One region of the Streptomyces sp. NBC_00654 genome, then DNA from elsewhere that is predicted to be linked to it. Evidence: riboswitches for the same ligand, from Rfam matches in the RefSeq annotation. Region 1 holds a riboswitch; each other region holds the start of a gene.

Region 1 (4,346 bases):
TTTCCGGTGAGGAAGCCCGAGGCCAGCGCGAAGTACGGGACGGCGGCGAGCCCGCCGCGGGCCGCGGTGTCCTGGAGGGCGCCCTCGTAGGTGTCGCGGGAGACCAGGTTGTAGTGCGGCTGGAGGGCGACGTAGCGGGCCAGGCCCTCGCGCTCGGAGAAGTCCAGGGACGCCTGGAGCCGCTCCGGGCTGATGTTGGAGGCGGCGATCTCACGCACCTTGCCGTCCTTCACCAGCCGGTCGAGGGCCGTGATGATCTCCTCGACCGGGACGGTCTCGTCATCGAAGTGCGTGTAGTACAGGTCGATGTGGTCGGTGCCGAGCCGGCGCAGCGACTCCTCGGCGGCGGCCCTGATGGTGGTGGCGGAGAGCCCCTTGTACGAGGGGTGGGCACCGACCTTGGTGGCGACGACGATGTCGGACCGGTTGGCACGCGAGGCGAGCCACTTGCCGATGACGGTCTCCGACTCGCCGCCCTCGTTGCCGGGGACCCAGGCGGAGTAGGAGTCGGCGGTGTCGATGAAGTTGCCGCCCGCCGCGGCGTACGCGTCCAGCACCGCGAAGGACTGTGCCTCGTCCGCCGTCCAGCCGAAGACATTGCCGCCGAGGGCGAGGGGGAAGACCTGAAGGCCGGAGGAACCGAGCGGGCGCAGAGAAGTCACAGAAGTCATGAAGAGTTCAACGAGAGCACCCGGGGGCGCTATTCCATGACAGCGGACCGGCAGCCCTGACGTCGGGGGGTGTGCGTCAGGGCTGCCGGGGTTCGGGGGCGCCCGGTGAGGGCGCGGGGGGAACGCGGCGCTGGGGCAGGGGAAGCGCGGTGCCGGGGCGGGACTCGGAGCCTGCCGGGTGGCCTCCGGCCGGAGGTCACCCAACGGGTTCTCAGACCGTGAGCCCCTTGCTGCGCAGCCAGCTCATCGGGTCGATGGCCGAGCCACCCGGGGTGCGGACCTCCAGGTGGAGGTGGGCGCCGGTGACGTTGCCGGTGGCGCCGACACGGCCGATGGTGTCGCCCGTGCTGACCTTCTGACCGGCCGACACGTTCATCGAGGACTGGTGGCAGTACCAGATCTCCGTGCCGTCATCGAGCACCAGGACCGTGCGGTAGCCGTACGCGCCGGAATATCCGGCGGACTTCACGGTGCCGCTGTGCACGGCCTTGACCGGGGTGCCGCTCTGCGCCGCGAAGTCGAGGCCGGTGTGGTGGCCGGAGGACCACATCGTGCCGGACTGACCGTAGGTCGAGGTGATGCTGTACGAGGACGTCGGCAGCGCGTAGCTGGCGGCGAGCTTGGCGAGGCGCTCGGCCTCCGCCTTCTTCTTCGCCGCTTCCTCCGCCTTCTTCTTCTCGGCGGCGGCCTTGGCCTCGGCCTTGTCCTGCTGCTTCTTGGCCTCGGCGGCGGCCTTCTCGGCTGCCGCCTTCTCCTCCGCGGCCTTGGCCTCGGCGTCGGCGCTGGCCTGCTGCTGCTCGGCCTGCTGAAGGATGCGGGCGCGCAGTGCCTCGCCCGGGTCGGTCGTGCCCTGCTCCGCCTCGGCGTCGGTGATACCCGCGGAGGTGAGCGGTGCGGTCGCGACCGGCTTCTTGTCCTCGTCGTCGGACAGGAAGGAACCCACGCCGGGAAGGGACTTGGCGTCGGGGAGACTGGCCGCGAGGGAATCGGGAAGAGATATGGAGACCGGCGGCTTGCTCTGCGCGGTGGCCATGCCGCCCGCTCCGACGGCCGCGATGACACCGACCCCGAGGACGGTGGAGCTACGGGCGAGTCCCCGCTGCTTGGCTACGCGGTGCCTGCCGCGCACGGGCCGGATGGACTCCTCGGTGGGATTCCATTCCTCCCAGGTCCTGTCCGAGTCACCGAAGTTGCCGGTGGCGAAGGGTGACGGGGCCTCGGGGGCAGGCTTGTTGGACGCCACGTGGGCGCACTCCTTTCCTTCCTTCTCGCCTACCGGGTTAGCTGACGGGTTCGGAGCAGGAAGGTCTCCTACGGGCCCCTCCGCCTCTGACGAGACGCAGGTGTCCGATTCACCCCATGTAGGTGGTTCCCCGGTTCCCTTGCGGGATTCGGCGCTCGCGCACGGTGCCGCCTCTTGCGACGACTGGGACGACCGCGCTGCGTTATCGAACGTTAATAGACGGACGGGTCCTATTCCAAGCTCTTCCCAGTGATCGTTCGCGACTTCGGCCTGGACTTACGTGATGCAACCATCCCGAATCGGACGAGCAGAGCACGATTTGATCACTACTTGATTTCTGACATTGCATCAAATGTTATGCGGAGCGGTGTCCTTCGATTACGTACGGTGGTATCGCCCGGCAACCGGCACGCGCTCCAACCACGGATCCCGTCCACACGTCCGTCCACACGTCCGTCCACACATCCGTCCACACATCCGTCCACGTCCCCGTCCGCACCTCACGCCCGCACGTCCCGCTCATTCATCGCCCCGGCCCACGATCCTCACGGTCGTCCGGCGCTCCGGCTGTCCCTCAGCGGGCCTTCCCACCGCGAGAAGTGCCATGTCGTCAGTGGACCGGCCGCCGGTGTGCAGCCGGACATCGTCGGTGAGCGCGGAGAGCAGTTCCTCGGGCCCGGGGAAGATCCGGCCCCGCAGCCGGGCCGCCGGATCGTAGAAGGCCCCGGACGCGTCCCGCGCCTCGGAGAGGCCGTCCGTGAACAGCAGCAGCGTCGCCCCCGGCGGCAGACCCCACTCGTCGGCCCGGTCCGGCCACGCACCCAGGTTCATCCCGAGCGGCAGCGCGGGCACGGTCGGCGACAGCACCTCCAGCGCTCCGTCCGCGTGCAGCAGGATCGGTTCGGGGTGCCCCCGGTTGACGATGCGCAAGGAGAGGGAGCCGGGCGGGATCTCGACGAGCACCGCCGTGATGAACCCTTCCATCGCGTCGAGCCCGCCGCGCCGGGTCCCCTCCCGTGCCAGCGCCCGTTCCAGCCGCTGGGCGACCCCCTCCAGCGAACGCTCCTGCTCGGCGGCCTCCCGGAACGCCCCGATGATCACCGCCACCGCCTCGACCGCGTCGAGCCCCTTGCCCCGTACGTCCCCGAGCACCAGACGTACGCCGTGCGGGGTGTCCGCCACGGCGAACAGGTCACCGCCGACGAACTCGTCCGCCTGGGCCGCCTCGTACCGTGCGGCGACATGCAGTCCGCCGATCCGGTCGTCCGGGGTCGGCAGCACGGCCCGCATGGCGGTCTCCGCGATGAAGCGCGCCGAGGCCAGCTGCTCGTTGCCGCGCCGCACGACACCGTTGATGACGAGGGCGAGCACCGAGGCCGTGAGCACGGTGATCAGTTCGGTGACCGGAGCGGCCCGGGTCAGCGTCCCCGCGTACAGGTGCAGAGCGAAGACGGCCAGCACCGAGGCCACGCCGGTCCGGACGGTGCTGGCCAGACTGAAGAACGGGGCGGCCATCAGCGGTGCCGCCACGAACAGCGGTACGGCGGTGAAGGTCGGCGGGGTCCCGACGTCGAAGAGCAGCCCGCCGCCGATCATCAGGGCGGGCAGCGCGCGTACGAACCGGCGGGCCCCGACGCCTCCGGCCGGCCCCCGGCCACCATGGCGGGCCGGGAAACCGAAGGAGGGGACCACACGCCCGCGCACCGGGAAGGCCGACCGCCAACGGCTCCGGGCGCGGGGCAGCCCGGCAGGTCTCCCGCGCCGCCTGTCCCGCTTCCCCACCTGTGCACTCCTGCCCGGTCCATCCACGGCTGCGGACGGTACCGCGCCCCGTCCAGGCTTGCCGGAGCCGCGCCGTGCGGCGACTCCTCATCGGCCAAAAGAGGGGAGCGTGCGGGGCCGGGGCCTCCGGAGGTCAGTCGGAGAGCCGGAGTTCCGCGTAGATCGTCAGCGCATCCCGTACGAAGGCGGCGGTGCCGTCCCCGTACCGATCGTAGTTCTTCGCGAAACGCGGATCGGCGGCATACATCTCCTCTGCCCCGCCGCGCCCAGCGAGCGCCACCACCGGCCGCCGCGCTCGTACGCGTCACGGCCCCTGCGGATACGGCGGATACGGCACCCATGGACCCGGTGGATCCGGCACACGGTCCGGAAACGACTCGGGCCCGGCACGCTGTATGCGTACCGGGCCCGGTCCTTCAGTAGCGGGGACAGGATTTGAACCTGCGACCTCTGGGTTATGAGCCCAGCGAGCTACCGAGCTGCTCCACCCCGCGTCGTTGAATGCAACTCTACGGCATGCCGGACGCACTCCTGACCACCTGGCACGTCAGACCTCCAGCACGATGGCGTTCTTGGCCCGGTCGAGAGCCTCCTCGGACGCGGGAGAGCCTGCCTCGCCGCGCCCCTCGACGAGGGCCTGGTTGACCGTG
Region 2 (4,346 bases), on a different contig from region 1:
CACACCGGACACCAGCATCTGCCATGGGTGGCCCTGGACGCGGACGGTGCCGCGACCGAGGAACACGGAGAGGTGTACGGCTGCGCCCTGGGCTGGTCCGGTTCCTGGCGGATCGCCGTGCATCAGCTGCCCGACGGTCTCGTGCAGATCAACGGGGGCGCGGGCTACGACGAGTCCGGCCTGCTGCGGCTCGCGCCGGGGGAGTCCTACACCACACCCGTCTTCGCCGGCCTGTGGAGCCCGGACGGCTTCGGCGGGGCGAGCCGGGCCTGGCACGCCTGGCAGCTGGCCCATGTGATCCCGGACGCCGGCACGCCGCGGCCGGTGCTCTACAACTCCTGGGAGGCGACCGGCTTCGACATCTCCATGGAACAGCAGCGTGCGCTCGCCGTGCGCGCGGCGGAGATGGGTGTCGAGCTGTTCGTGGTGGACGACGCCTGGTTCGGGCAGCGCACCAGCGACCGGGCCGGGCTCGGTGACTGGACACCGAACCCCGACCGCTTCCCCGGCGGGCTGCGGCCGCTCGCCGACGAGGTGCGCGGACTCGGCATGCGGTTCGGGATCTGGGTCGAGCCGGAGATGGTCAACCCCGACAGCGATCTCTACCGGGCCCACCCGGACTGGGTGCAGCACGTCCCCGGCCGTACGCGGACCGAGTTCCGCCATCAGCTGGTGCTCAACCTCGCCCGGCCGGACGTACAGGAATACCTGTGGGAGCAGCTCGACGCGCTGCTCTCCAGTGCTCCGATCGACTATGTGAAGTGGGACTTCAACCGCTGCTTCACCGAGGCGGGCTGGCCGGGCGAGGAGTACCCGCAGAAGCTCTGGATCGCGCACGTGGACGCGCTGTACGCGCTGCTCGACCGGCTGCGCGCCGCGCACCCGGGCGTGGCCTTCGAGTCCTGCTCGGGGGGCGGGGGCCGGGTCGACCTGGGCGTGCTCTCCCGGACCGATCAGGTGTGGACCTCCGACAACACCGACCCGCTGGACCGGCTCGCCATCCAGGAGGGCTTCGGGCAGATCCATCCGGCGCGGGTGATGGCGGCCTGGGTCACCGACAGCCCGAACGTCCAGCTGAACAACCGGATGAGTTCGCTGCGGTTCCGCTTCGTCAGCGCGATGGCCGGGGTGCTCGGGGTCGGCGGCGACCTCACCGAGTGGAGCCCGGAGGAGCTGGCCGAGGCGCGGGACTGGGTGTCCCTCTACAAGGAGATCCGCCCGGTGGTGCAGCACGGGGCCCTCCACCGGCTCGCGGCGCCGCGCGGCGGGCTGAGCGCGGTGAGCTACGTCCTGGGCGAGGAGGCCGTGGTGCTGATGTGGCTGGAGGCACAGCGGTTCGGCCAGCGGCCGCCGGCCCTGCGGCTGCGCGGCCTGGACGCCTCGGCGACGTACGTCTGTCAGGACACCGGAGCGGAATACCAGGGATCGGTGCTGCTGCATCACGGGCTGCACACCGGGCTGAGCGGCGACCTGGACGCCCGGGTGCTGAGGTTGCGTCAGAAGCGGTGACCATGACATGTCCGGAATGGGGCATTTGAGGGAACGTGCCCTGTTTGTGGGGGAGATGGTGGCCCGCTGGTGAGCGGGATCATATCCGTGACGGTGTGTGGTGGCGGCGCCCGGAGGTGATCCGGGCGCCGCGCGGAATGCCAAGATCCGTAATCCACGGAGTGTGACGGGAATTCCGGACCGAAATTGAATCGGGGATTCCGGCAGGCAACCGATGGCTTGTTCCTGTCGTCCTGACTCGTTTACGGTCACCGTCAATCCGGACGGATCGCCTAATCCTGCCGCCGCCCGGAATTCGTACCCACCCACACTCGTGTGGCAGGAGCGGGGGACCCAGGTAAGCCGCCGGCCCGGAGAGATCCGGACCGGCTCGGGGTGAAGTCGCCGAGAGCGACCGGGCATCTCCAGCCCGAACCCGACAGCTCACCTCGTAGGCGCCGGAGAGGAATTCCCCCATGCCCGCAATGGGTAAGCACCGTCGTACGAAGACCGGCCCGATCGCCCGCGGTGTCCTCGCCGCAGGGACCGGCGGCGCCGTCCTCGCCCTCCCGCTGATCGGTGCCACCGGAGCGCACGCCGCGGAGAAGGCCGCGCCCGCGGCCAAGCCCGCCGCCGCCTCGGTCGCCGCCGCGCACACCGCCCCGGGTGCCGCGGCCGCGGCCCCCGGCGCCTCGAAGACCTACTCCGTCGTCTCCGGCGACTACCTCTCGAAGATCGCCGCCGAGCACAAGCTCAAGGGCGGCTGGCAGAAGCTGTACCAGGACAACCGCGAGGTCGTCGGCGAGAACCCGAGCCTGATCTTCCCCGGCATGAAGCTGACCCTCGGCGCCAAGGCGTCCGGTCCCGCCGACGCCGCGCAGTCCGCGCCGGCCCCGTCGAAGGCGGAGCCGGAGAAGGCCGCTCCGAAGGCCGCCCCGGCCGCCCCGAAGGCGCAGCCGGCCCCGAAGACCGCCTCGTCCGCGGACTCCTCGGCCCCGTCCTCCGGGGCCGGAAAGTCCACCACCTCCACGAACACCAGCGCCTCCCAGAGCAACAGCTCCGGCTGGACGACCCCGGTGGCCAACGCCAACGTCACCACCCAGTACCGCGCCTCCGGCGCCAGCTGGTCCAGCGGTTACCACACCGGCTCGGACTTCCAGGCCGCGTCGGGCACCGTCGTCCGCGCCATCGGCCCGGGCACCGTGGTCTCGGCCGGCTGGAGCGGTTCGTACGGCAACGAGGTCGTCATCAAGCACGCCGACGGCATGTACTCCCAGTACGCCCACCAGTCCTCGCTCAGCGTCTCCGTGGGCCAGGCCGTCACCGGCGGCCAGCAGATCGGCCTCTCCGGCTCCACCGGCAACTCGACCGGCCCGCACCTCCACTTCGAGGTCCGCACCGGCCCGAGCTACGGCTCGGACGTCGACCCGGTCGCGTACCTGCGCCAGCACGGCGTCTCCATCTGATGGAGCGGTGACGACCGGACATGATCAGGGACGGTGCGCTTCGGCGCACCGTCCCTGTTCTTATTCCGGCTTTACCAAAAACTGACCGGGTGGTCTATCTCACCACCCGTCAACCCCGTATTACGGTCGCGTAGGTCACATTCGACGGTGCAGGATATGCGCTTGTGGCAGACGATTCGAGAAACAATCAACCAGGCATCATCGGGTCGTACGCGGCGATTGGCGACAGTTTCACCGAAGGAGTCGGAGACCCCGGCCCCGACGGGACCTTCGTCGGCTGGGCGGACCGGTTCGCGGTCCTGCTGGCGGACCGGCTCCCGGTCCCCGACACCGCGACGAGCCCGGAGGAATCCGCGCACGGGAATTTCCGGTACGCCAATCTCGCCGTACGCGGACGCCTCCTCGACCAGATAGTCGAGGAACAGGTCCCCCGCGCCAAGGAGCTGGCCCCCGAGCTGGTCAGCTTCTGTGCGGGCGGCAACGACATCATCAGGCCGGGCACCGACCCCGACGATCTGGCCGAGCGCTTCGAGCGCGCGGTCGCCGATCTGAGCAACGCGGTCGGCACCGTCATGATCACCACCGGGTTCGACACCCGCGGCGTGCCGGTGCTGCGGCACATGCGCGGGAAGATCGCGACGTACAACGTCCATCTGCGGTCCATCGCCGACCGCTACCACTGCCCCGTCCTGGACCTGTGGTCGCTCCGCTCGGTGCAGGACAGGCGCGCCTGGGACGACGACCGGCTGCACCTGTCGCCCGAGGGCCACACCCGCGTCGCACTGCGCGCGGCACAGGTGCTCGGTGTGGACGTGCCCGCCGATCCGGATCAGGCCTGGCCGCCGCAGGCACAGCGCGGCACCTTCGAGGAACGGCGCGACGACATCCACTGGGCGCGCGAATACCTGGTCCCGTGGATCGGGCGGCGGCTGCGCGGCGAGTCCTCCGGCGACCACGCCGAGGCCAAGCGCCCCGATCTGCTTCCCCTCTGACGGGACCGTCCTCAGGGCGCGTCGCGCAGGACCGTCAGGGGAAGAGCACGCCGGGCCGGGCTCGGCACCACGAGCCCGGCCGGCGGCGTGGCCAGGTCGCCCGGAGCCGGTATCCGCTCCAGCACACCGCCCGCGAACACGTCGTACAGCGGCAGCGTCTCCAGATGCACATAGCCGATGTGGCAGTCGCACACATCGAGCGGGCAGCCCCGCGGACCGAGCGCCCGGCGGTAGCTGCCGTCGTAGAGACTGCCCAGCTCCGCGCGGACGAAGTGACACCGCCGCACCGTGCCGTCACCGTCCACGGAGATGACCGACTCTCCCGTGCGACAGGGCAGCCCGGCCGACCGGTGCGGATGCCTGCTGTACGGGAACAGCGGGTCCAGCGCCGTCCAGCGGT
Region 3 (4,346 bases), on a different contig from region 1:
GCATCGCCCTTGGTGTGACCGATCAGGCCGACCGGCCCCCGCTTGATCCAGCCCGTGACGTACACCGAAGTCATCGGCTCGTCACCGGTGATGACGCGTCCGGCGGCGTGCGGGACGGTGCCGGAGCCCACGTCGAAGGGGAGCTTGGGCAGCTCCTGCGAGTAGTAGCCGACGGCGCGGTAGACGCTCTGCACGTCCCAGTCGGTGAAGGAACCGGTACCCCGGACGTTGCCGGTGCCGTCCAGCTCGGTGCGCTCGGTACGCAGACCGGCCACGCGGCCGTCCTCGCCCAGGATCTCGACCGGCGACTCGAAGAAGTGCAGGAACAGCTTGTGCGGGCGGTCACCGACATCGCGTATCGCCCAGTTCTCCAGCGTGGAGGCGACCATGTTGGCCTGCTTGTTGCCCCGCCGGGTCTCGATGGAGCCCGCGTCGTAGTCGATGTCCTCGGGGTTGACGATGACCTCGATGTTGGGCGAGTGGTCGAGCTCCCGCAGCTCCATGGGGCTGAACTTGGCCTGGGCGGGGCCACGCCGCCCGAAGACGTGCACCTCCAGCGCCTTGTTGGCCTTCAGGCCCTCGTACACATTGGCCGGGATCTCCGTCGGCAGCAGCTCGTCCGCCGTCTTGGCGAGTACACGCGCCACGTCCAGGGCCACGTTGCCGACACCCAGCACGGCGACCTTCTCCGCCGTCAGCGGCCAGGTGCGCGGGACCTCGGGGTGCCCGTCGTACCAGGAGACGAAGTCGGCCGCTCCGTAGGAGCCGTCCAGACCGGCGCCGGGGATGTCGAGCGCGCGGTCGGCGTCGGCGCCGGTGGAGAAGATCACGGCGTCGTAGAAGGACCGCAGATCGTCCAGGCCGATGTCGTTGGGGTAGTCGACGTTGCCGAAGAGCCGCAGCTGCGGCTTGTCCAGCACCTGGTGCAGCGCCTTGACGATGCCCTTGATCCGGGGGTGGTCCGGGGCCACGCCGTAGCGGATCAGGCCGAAGGGGGCGGGCATGCGCTCGAACAGGTCGATCGACACACCCGGGTCCTGTGCGGCTTCGGATTTCAGCAGCGCGTCCGCTGCGTAGATCCCGGCAGGACCGGCTCCGACGATGGCGACGCGGACGGGGCGTGTCATGGCGTGTTGTTCCTTAGGGCGGACGAGCGCGGGCAGGGTACGGCGAACAGCAGAGGTAAGGCTTGGCTTACCAGTCTCCAACGCACACGTTAAGCCCTGTCGCGTCCGGACGTCGGGCCGGGGTCCCGCGGAGCCTCCCGCCGGCTCACCCCGAGAGTTCGAAATGGGCGATTTGGGCGATTGACCGGAATTGGTCCACCCCTTCATAAAAGATCATTCAGGCTGTTTGCCGGTTTCGCGCCTCGCGCAAATCGCCCTTATCGGACTCAGTGGTGAGCGTCACGTTCCGGACCCCGGACGCCGTGGCGCGCCGCCCGGTTCCCTTCTGCGCCGGGGAATCTGACTTCGCGTCGTGAGATTGCCGACAGGGATTTCCATCAATTGATCTTGCGCAGGAAATGCGATCCGGAATTCAGGGCTTGTTCCGATCAAGATTTCTCGCCTACGGTCACCGTCAATCCGGATGGAACGCCTAATCCTGCCGCCGTCCGGCAATCGAACCTACTCACGTACGGCAGGAGCGGGGGACCCAGGTAAGACGCCGGTCCGGTATCCGGACCGGCTGGGGTGAAGTCGCATTCGCGTGCGGCCAGGCAGCTCCAGCCTGAACCCGACAGCTCACCTCGCAGGCGGCGGAGAGGATTCACCATGCCCGAAACGGGCAAGTACCGTCGTTCCACGTCCGCCCGTCTGACCCGCGGTTTCATCGCCGTGGGCACCGGCGGAGCCGCCCTTGTGCTTCCGCTGGCCGGTGCGAGCTTTGCCTCCGCGGCACCCGCGCAGCACTCCATCACCGCCGAAAAGGCCGTGGCGCCGACTGCCGTATCCGTCAAGGAAATTGCCGCGCAGCGGGCGGATGCCACGACCCATTCCGTGGTCGAGGGTGATTCGCTTTCCAAGATCGCCCGCAGTTATTCCCTCGGTGGTGGCTGGCAGAAGCTGTACGACGACAACCGAAAGGCCGTCGGCGACAATCCCGACCTGATTCACCCCGGCCTCAAGCTGTCGATCGGATCCAAGGCGCCGGCGCAGCCCGAGTCCACTGCCTCCTCGTCCGACCGGAGCGAGGGAGGCGACCGCGCCGACCGCTCGCAGCGCACGAGCGCGCAGCCGGGCGCCAACGGCTCCGCCGCCGACACGGCCACCGGTACGGCTACCCAGGCCGCCGCCACCGGTACCGTCGCCGTCGCGGCCGAGCAGCCCACGGCGTACACGAACGACCTCGACGGCTGGATCAAGGAGTCGCTGGCCGTCATGGCCGAGCACGGGATCCCCGGCAGCTACGAGGGCATCCACCGCAACATCATGCGCGAGTCCTCGGGCAACCCGCTGGTCGTCAACAACTGGGACTCGAACGCCGCCGCCGGGATCCCGTCCAAGGGCCTCCTCCAGGTCATCGACCCGACCTTCCAGGCCTACCACGTGCCCGGTACGTCGATGGACAGCCTCGACCCGGTCGCCAACATCACGGCCGCGTGCAACTACGCCGCCGACAAGTACGGCTCGATCGACAACGTGTTCGGGGCGTACTGACACCCGTCGGTGTCGGGAGTGAGTGGCAGGCCGACGGGCGGTACGGAGTCGCAGGGCTCCGTGCCGCCCGCCGGCTTTTGCCGGGGCGGCCTTGAGCCGGACCGTAAGTTACCCGTCAGTGTGTAGTGACTTACTACGCATTCGACAGTAGAACCTGTTTCACTCTGTCGAGAGTGAGGGATGTCACATGAGTGACACTACCATGCAGGATGCGAGATCCAAGGGCGTCTCGCGTCGAAGGTTCCTTGCAGGAACAGGTTCTCTTCTTGGGGCCGTGACCCTGGCGGGCCACCCGGCCTCGGCCAGGGCGGAGGCCGGGGTGGCGCCCGCCGGGATCGATCCCGGCGCCCATGTCCCGGCCCTGGTGATCGGCACCGGATACGGCGGCTGCGTCGCCGCGCTGCGACTCGCCGAGGCGGGCGTGGATGTCCATATGGTCGAGATGGGGATGGCCTGGGACACCCCCGGGCCGGACGGCAGGATCTTCGCCAACACGACCAGCCCGGACCGCCGTTCCTACTGGCTGCGGACCAAGACCAAACAGCCGCTCAGCAACTTCCTGGGCTTCCCGATCGACCGGAACATCCCGCGCTACACCGGGATCCTGGACGCCGAGGAGTTCGGCGGCATCACGGTCTACCAGGGCCGCGGCGTCGGCGGCGGCTCGCTGGTCAACGGGGGGATGGCCGTCACCCCCCGGCGCGAGAACTTCGGCGCCATCCTCCCCACGGTCGACGCCGACGAGATGTACGGCACCTACTACCCGCGCGCCAACGCCGGGCTCGGGGTCGGCACCATCGACCCTGCGTGGTTCGAATCCGCCGACTGCTACCAGTACGCCAGGGTCGGCCGCAAGCACGCCGAACGTTCCGGCTTCCCGTTCCTCTTCGTGCCCGCCGTGTACGACTGGGACTACATGAAGCAGGAGGCGGCGGGCACCGTCCCGAGGTCCGCGCTGGACGGCGAGATCCTCTACGGCAACAACTACGGCAAGAAGTCGCTGCAGAAGACCTACCTGGAGCGGATCGGAGCCACCGGCAAGGTCTCCGTCTCACCGCTGCACAAGGTCACCTCGGTCGCCCCCGCGGCCTCCGGCGGCTACACGGTCGTCATCGACCAGCTCAACACCACCGGGGACACCACGGCCACCAAGTCCGTGACCGCGGACCGGGTGTTCTTCGCCGCGGGCAGCGTCGGCACCAGCAAGCTGCTCGTCATGCTCAGGACCACCGGCGCCCTGCCCCGCCTGAACAGCGAGGTCGGCAAGGGGTGGGGCGACAACGGCAACGTCATGTGCGGCCGGGCCAACCACATGTGGGACCCGACCGGAAAGCTCCAGGCGTCCATTCCCACGGGCGGCATCGACAACTGGGCCGCAGGCGGAGCGTTCGCCGAGGTCGCCCCGCTGCCCACCGGGATCGAGACGTACGCCTCGTTCTATCTCTCGATCACCAAGAACCCGAACCGCGCCGAGTTCGTCTGGAACGCGGCGACGGGCAAGGTCGACCTGAGCTGGCAGACCGCCTGGAAGCAGCCCTCCATCGACGCCGCCAGGACCATCTTCGACAAGATCAACAGAAAGGAGGGCACGATCTACCGGACCGACCTCTTCGGCACCTACAAGATCTGGGGCGATCACCTCACCTACCACCCGCTCGGCGGCGCCGTACTGGACAAGGCCACCGA
Region 4 (4,346 bases), on a different contig from region 1:
ACGAGGCGAACGAGCTTCATGAAAACCTCCATGCGTGATGAACGAGATGCTTGTTCGGTGGCAGAAGATATGGATACCGGAAGGAATTCCCGGCATTCAGTTCAACTGCCGTGGGCAGTTAAGACCTGTTCGATGAATGTGTCAAGTGACTCACATCACTGCCTGAATTGACTCATTCACGTTTCGATTTCACAGATATTCACATCTCGGCAAATCGCCCCTAATTCATCCATTGGCGCCCAAATATGGACACCCCGGGGAGGGGATGGCCTCGAATGCGGTGATTCGGCCATGCGGCATGACCGGGGGCATCTCCCGCGGGACGACTCCGCCGAAGGCGTCCGGTCGCCTGTTCCGACGAGGCCGACTCACACTGATCGCCCACGATGATTGACCTGCGTCAGAACGAGGCTTCCTCTACTGCGAGCGCGCGGAGACAGGCCACGCGGCACTTGGCTGCGGACCCACAAGCCCGTTGCTTCTGACAACCGAGCCTCGGCGGACTCCGCAGGCAGCCCCGGCAGGAGGGCAAGGGCAGCGGCGATGAACGCCGCCTGCGCCCGCACGTCCTCCTGGACCGCCCGGAACAGCACGTCCGCTTCCATCAAGAGCCAGAGGCGGCACGGGGTTCCCGGAGCAGGGAGTCCGCTCCACCGGGGTGCAGCGGCAGCATTCCGCCCCTCGCATGCCCGACCCGTGTCCCCGAACGCCTGGGCACCGACCCCGGACAGCCACCCCGGTGCCAAGAACCAGGCGCGTGCCCCGCCAAAGCTTTCTGTACGTCCTGTACATTTCTTACGGACGCGGCCGCGGGTCCCCAGGGACCACGTACCCGGGAACGGCGCGCCCGCGGAACAGCGACCCACCGAGAACAACCGTGCAGACCCCAGGAGAGGCACCGCCATGATCCGACCTGCCGCCCGTTACGTCCTGCCGGAGTTCACCGAGCGCACCGCGACCGGGACCCGGACCCTGGACCCGTACTCCAAGCTGCTGTCCGAGCGGATCGTCTTCCTCGGCACCCCGGTCGACGACACCGCGGCAACCGACCTGATCGCACAGTTCATGTATCTGGAGCACGCCGAGCCGGACCGGCCCATCTCGCTCTACATCAACTCCCCCGGCGGCGAGTTCAACGCCATGGCCGCGATCTACGACACCATGCAGTACCTGGCGTGCGACGTGGAGACGTTCTGCCTCGGCCAGGCCTTCTCCAGCGCCGCCGTGCTGCTGGCGGCAGGCGCGCCGGGCCGCCGACATGCCCTGCCCGGCGCCCGGGTAGTCATCCGGCAGCCGACGCTGGACGAACCGGTCCAGGGCCAGCCGTCCGATCTCGAAATCGAAGCACGCGAGCTGATGCGGGTGCGCGAGATGCTCGCGGCCATGCTGGCCCGTCACACGGGCCGGTCCACGGAGCAGATCACCGCCGACATCGAGCGCGACACCATCCTCGACGCCCGAGCCGCCCAGGCGTACGGGCTCGTGGACCACGTCATGGAGAACCGCGGCCCGTCCCGGCCGCCGCACCCCCCGAGGTGAACCCACCATGCTTCCACCGGAGTACCCGCCGCTCCCCGCGCTGACCCGCGCCGAGGGGGAGTTCATCGACCGCTACCTGGAAGTTCTCGACCAACTGGGCCGGATCAACCCGGCCCGAGGCAGTGACACCTATGGCGCGCTCCGGGCCGCGCAGGCCCTGGCCTCCCGGGCCACGGCGCTGCGCGACGCCCTGGCGTTGATGCACGAACGGGGCGAAGCGCAGATCCACGCGGCGACGTTGGCGCGGGCCCTGCGCCTGCTGGACGGAGAACGGCGCGCCGGCCGGGTCACCATGCCCCCGCCGCCGGTGGGCTGACCGGACCCCAGGCCCGCCACTCGGCCGGGGTCCGCCCCGGCCGACCCCTCGGCACCGCATCCGGCACAACGCCCGGCACCACGTCCGCCACCGGCTCCCGGCTCCCGATCACGGGGAGCCGGGACCTGGCCACGCCAGTCCTCACCACTCCTCACCACTCCACACCTCGCCGCATCTCATGCGCGCCTCCGCACCCCTCCGCGCCCCGCCACACCTCTCCGCGCCCGCCCCGCGACACGCCCGGCAAGGAGATCAGATTTCCTCCCTCGTTCGGCGTAGGCATTCCCCCTCACGAGGGACAGCCCAACTTGCGCTCAGCGCGTGGACAGTACTCGGAATCTGACGTTCCGTCGCTGGTGCGAGGCTGGTCGGGCAGCCCGGCCGAGGGCGGAAATCGGGCTCGTCCACCCGAACGGATCAGTCGTGACGACTCTCACAAATCGCTGTTTCAGCTCGGAAATCCGGCACTTCGTGAGTCAAGATCCCTGGGACGACAAGCCCCCGCCACCGCGGCGGGGCGGTCCGGGCGGACGCCGAGTCCTGCCACTGCCCGGATGACTGGTCGACAGAAGTGGATCGGCAGGAGTGGAGGACCCGAGCACAACGGGTCGGCCGGGCAACCGGTCGCCCCTCGGGGTGAAGCCGCCAAGTGCGGCCGGGCAACTTCGCCAGCCCGAACCCGACAGGTCATCCTTCACAGGCGGCTGACGAAGGGTTGCGCATGACTGCGCAGGTACATGTCCCGTCTCTGCTTACCCGGGCCGGTACGGCCTCGGTCCTCACCTTGGCCGTCGGCTCCGCCATGCTGGCGCCGGGGCTGGTCAACGAGGCCGAGGCCGCCACGCACTCGACGAAGGCGCTCACGATCGCCGCGTCGAAGAAGGGATCGCCCTACAAGTACGGAGCATCCGGTCCGCGCCGGTTCGACTGCTCGGGGCTGACTCTCTACTCCTTCAAGAAGGCCGGCAAGAAACTCCCGCGCACGGCCCAGCAGCAGTACAACAAGACCCACCACATCTCGAAGTCCAAGCGGAAGAAGGGTGATCTGGTCTTCTTCCACTCCGGCCGCAGCGTCTACCACGTGGGCATCTACGCGGGCAAGGGAAAGATCTGGCACTCCCCGAAGACCGGGGCGGTGGTCCGGCTGGAGAAGATCTGGTCGAACAGCGTGTGGTACGGACGGGTCCGCTGACCCACGGCCTGACCCACGGCCGGACCCGCTTCAGCGCAGCAGCGGTCCGGTCACCAGCACGAGCCCCAGTGCGGTGAGCGCCGCGCCGCTGCCGCCCTCGATCGCACGGGCGGTACGCGGCCGGCGCAGCCACCGCCCCAGCCGGTCCACCAGCAGGGCCACGGCCGGGAACCAGATGAGCGCCAGCACCACGACGACGGCCGCGAGCAGCAGGGTCCTGGGCAGTGGCGGCTGCCCGTCGGGCACGAACTGGGGCAGCAGGCTGAGAAAGAGCACCGGCGCCTTGGGGTTCAGCGCGTTGGTCAGGAAGCCCTGCCGCAGGGAGCGTCCCAGCTCCTTCTGCACGGGGCCGGCCTCCGGCTGCGCTGTCCGGTCCGCCTCGGCGGGCCGACGTCGCCACGCGAACAGAGCGCTGAGACCGAGCCAGAGCACATACGCGCCGCCCAGGAGCTGGACGGTGCGGAACAGCACGGGCATGGTGACCAGCACCGCGGCCAGGCCCGCCACGGCCAGCGCGGTGTGCACCAGCAGCCCCCCGGCGACACCCAGCGCGGTGACGACCCCGGAACGGCGCGAGGCGAGTGCGTTGCGTACGACGACGGTGAAATCGGCGCCGGGCAGCGCGACCATCCCCGCGGCGACTCCCGTGAAGGCGAGCAGTTGTGCGTCCATGGTTACACCCTGGACCGGAAGAGCCTTTAGCGTGTACTTGCAATCTTCTGGGTCTGCCAAAAGGAACGCTTAATGTACGACCCGACACGGCTGGCGGCGCTGGTGGCGGTCGCCGAGGCCGGATCGATCACGCGTGCGGCCGCGCGCCTGGGCTACACCGCGCCTGCTCTCTCCCAGCAGCTGGCCAAACTGGAGCGCGAGGCCGGTGCGGCGCTCCTGGTTCGTCATCATCGCGGGGCGCGGCTGACGGCCGCCGGTGAGCTGCTGGCGGGCCGGGCCAGAAGGGTCCTGGACGAGCTGGACCAGGCTCGGCACGAGCTGGCTCAGCTGGCCGGGCTCTCCGGGGGGCGGCTGCGGGTCGGCACGTTCACCACGGCCGGAATCCACCTGCTGCCGCCGGTCCTGAGCGCGTTCCGGCGCGCACATCCGGATGTGGAGCTCGCCGTGACCGACTACGAGCCGCCCGAGGGAGTCACCGCCGTGGCTGCCGGAGAGGTCGACCTCGCCCTGACCCATGCGTACGAACCGGCGCCCGCGGGTCCCCCGCCCATGGGCGTCGTCGTCGAGCCTCTCCTGGTCGAGGAACTGGTCCTCGTCACCGCGGTCGGCCACCGGCTCGCCGAGGGG

The links. Region 1 has a riboswitch for cyclic di-AMP ahead of OHA98_RS37680 (M23 family metallopeptidase). Riboswitches for the same ligand answer to the same signal wherever they lie in the genome.
Region 2: linked by a shared signal. The riboswitch ahead of OHA98_RS14475 (LysM peptidoglycan-binding domain-containing M23 family metallopeptidase) and the one ahead of OHA98_RS37680 (M23 family metallopeptidase) in region 1 are both predicted to bind cyclic di-AMP.
Region 3: linked by a shared signal. The riboswitch ahead of OHA98_RS17235 (LysM peptidoglycan-binding domain-containing protein) and the one ahead of OHA98_RS37680 (M23 family metallopeptidase) in region 1 are both predicted to bind cyclic di-AMP.
Region 4: linked by a shared signal. The riboswitch ahead of OHA98_RS24975 (C40 family peptidase) and the one ahead of OHA98_RS37680 (M23 family metallopeptidase) in region 1 are both predicted to bind cyclic di-AMP.

What each region holds. Positions count from the first base shown of each region.
Region 1 covers NZ_JAPEOB010000003.1:1,159,660-1,164,005, forward strand. The annotation lists gene OHA98_RS37675 (aldo/keto reductase) at 1-662, opposite strand, end outside; gene OHA98_RS37680 (M23 family metallopeptidase) at 883-1,914, opposite strand; cyclic di-AMP (ydaO/yuaA leader) riboswitch at 1,926-2,078, opposite strand; gene OHA98_RS37685 (PP2C family protein-serine/threonine phosphatase) at 2,434-3,606, opposite strand; partial or broken gene OHA98_RS37690 (TipAS antibiotic-recognition domain-containing protein) at 3,830-4,014, opposite strand; tRNA gene OHA98_RS37695 (tRNA-Met) at 4,117-4,190, opposite strand; gene OHA98_RS37700 (FAD-dependent monooxygenase) at 4,244-4,346, opposite strand, start outside.
Region 2 covers NZ_JAPEOB010000001.1:3,383,337-3,387,682, forward strand. The annotation lists gene OHA98_RS14470 (alpha-galactosidase) at 1-1,509, shown strand, start outside; cyclic di-AMP (ydaO/yuaA leader) riboswitch at 1,802-1,959, shown strand; gene OHA98_RS14475 (LysM peptidoglycan-binding domain-containing M23 family metallopeptidase) at 1,965-2,954, shown strand; gene OHA98_RS14480 (SGNH/GDSL hydrolase family protein) at 3,119-3,946, shown strand; gene OHA98_RS14485 (STM4011 family radical SAM protein) at 3,958-4,346, opposite strand, start outside.
Region 3 covers NZ_JAPEOB010000001.1:4,023,421-4,027,766, forward strand. The annotation lists gene OHA98_RS17230 (FAD-dependent oxidoreductase) at 1-1,127, opposite strand, end outside; cyclic di-AMP (ydaO/yuaA leader) riboswitch at 1,587-1,772, shown strand; gene OHA98_RS17235 (LysM peptidoglycan-binding domain-containing protein) at 1,776-2,660, shown strand; gene OHA98_RS17240 (GMC oxidoreductase) at 2,848-4,346, shown strand, end outside.
Region 4 covers NZ_JAPEOB010000002.1:1,061,676-1,066,021, forward strand. The annotation lists gene OHA98_RS42985 (tryptorubin family RiPP precursor) at 1-32, opposite strand, end outside; gene OHA98_RS24965 (ATP-dependent Clp protease proteolytic subunit) at 904-1,539, shown strand; gene OHA98_RS24970 (hypothetical protein) at 1,547-1,855, shown strand; cyclic di-AMP (ydaO/yuaA leader) riboswitch at 2,387-2,573, shown strand; gene OHA98_RS24975 (C40 family peptidase) at 2,577-3,047, shown strand; gene OHA98_RS24980 (LysE family translocator) at 3,078-3,719, opposite strand; gene OHA98_RS24985 (LysR family transcriptional regulator) at 3,792-4,346, shown strand, end outside.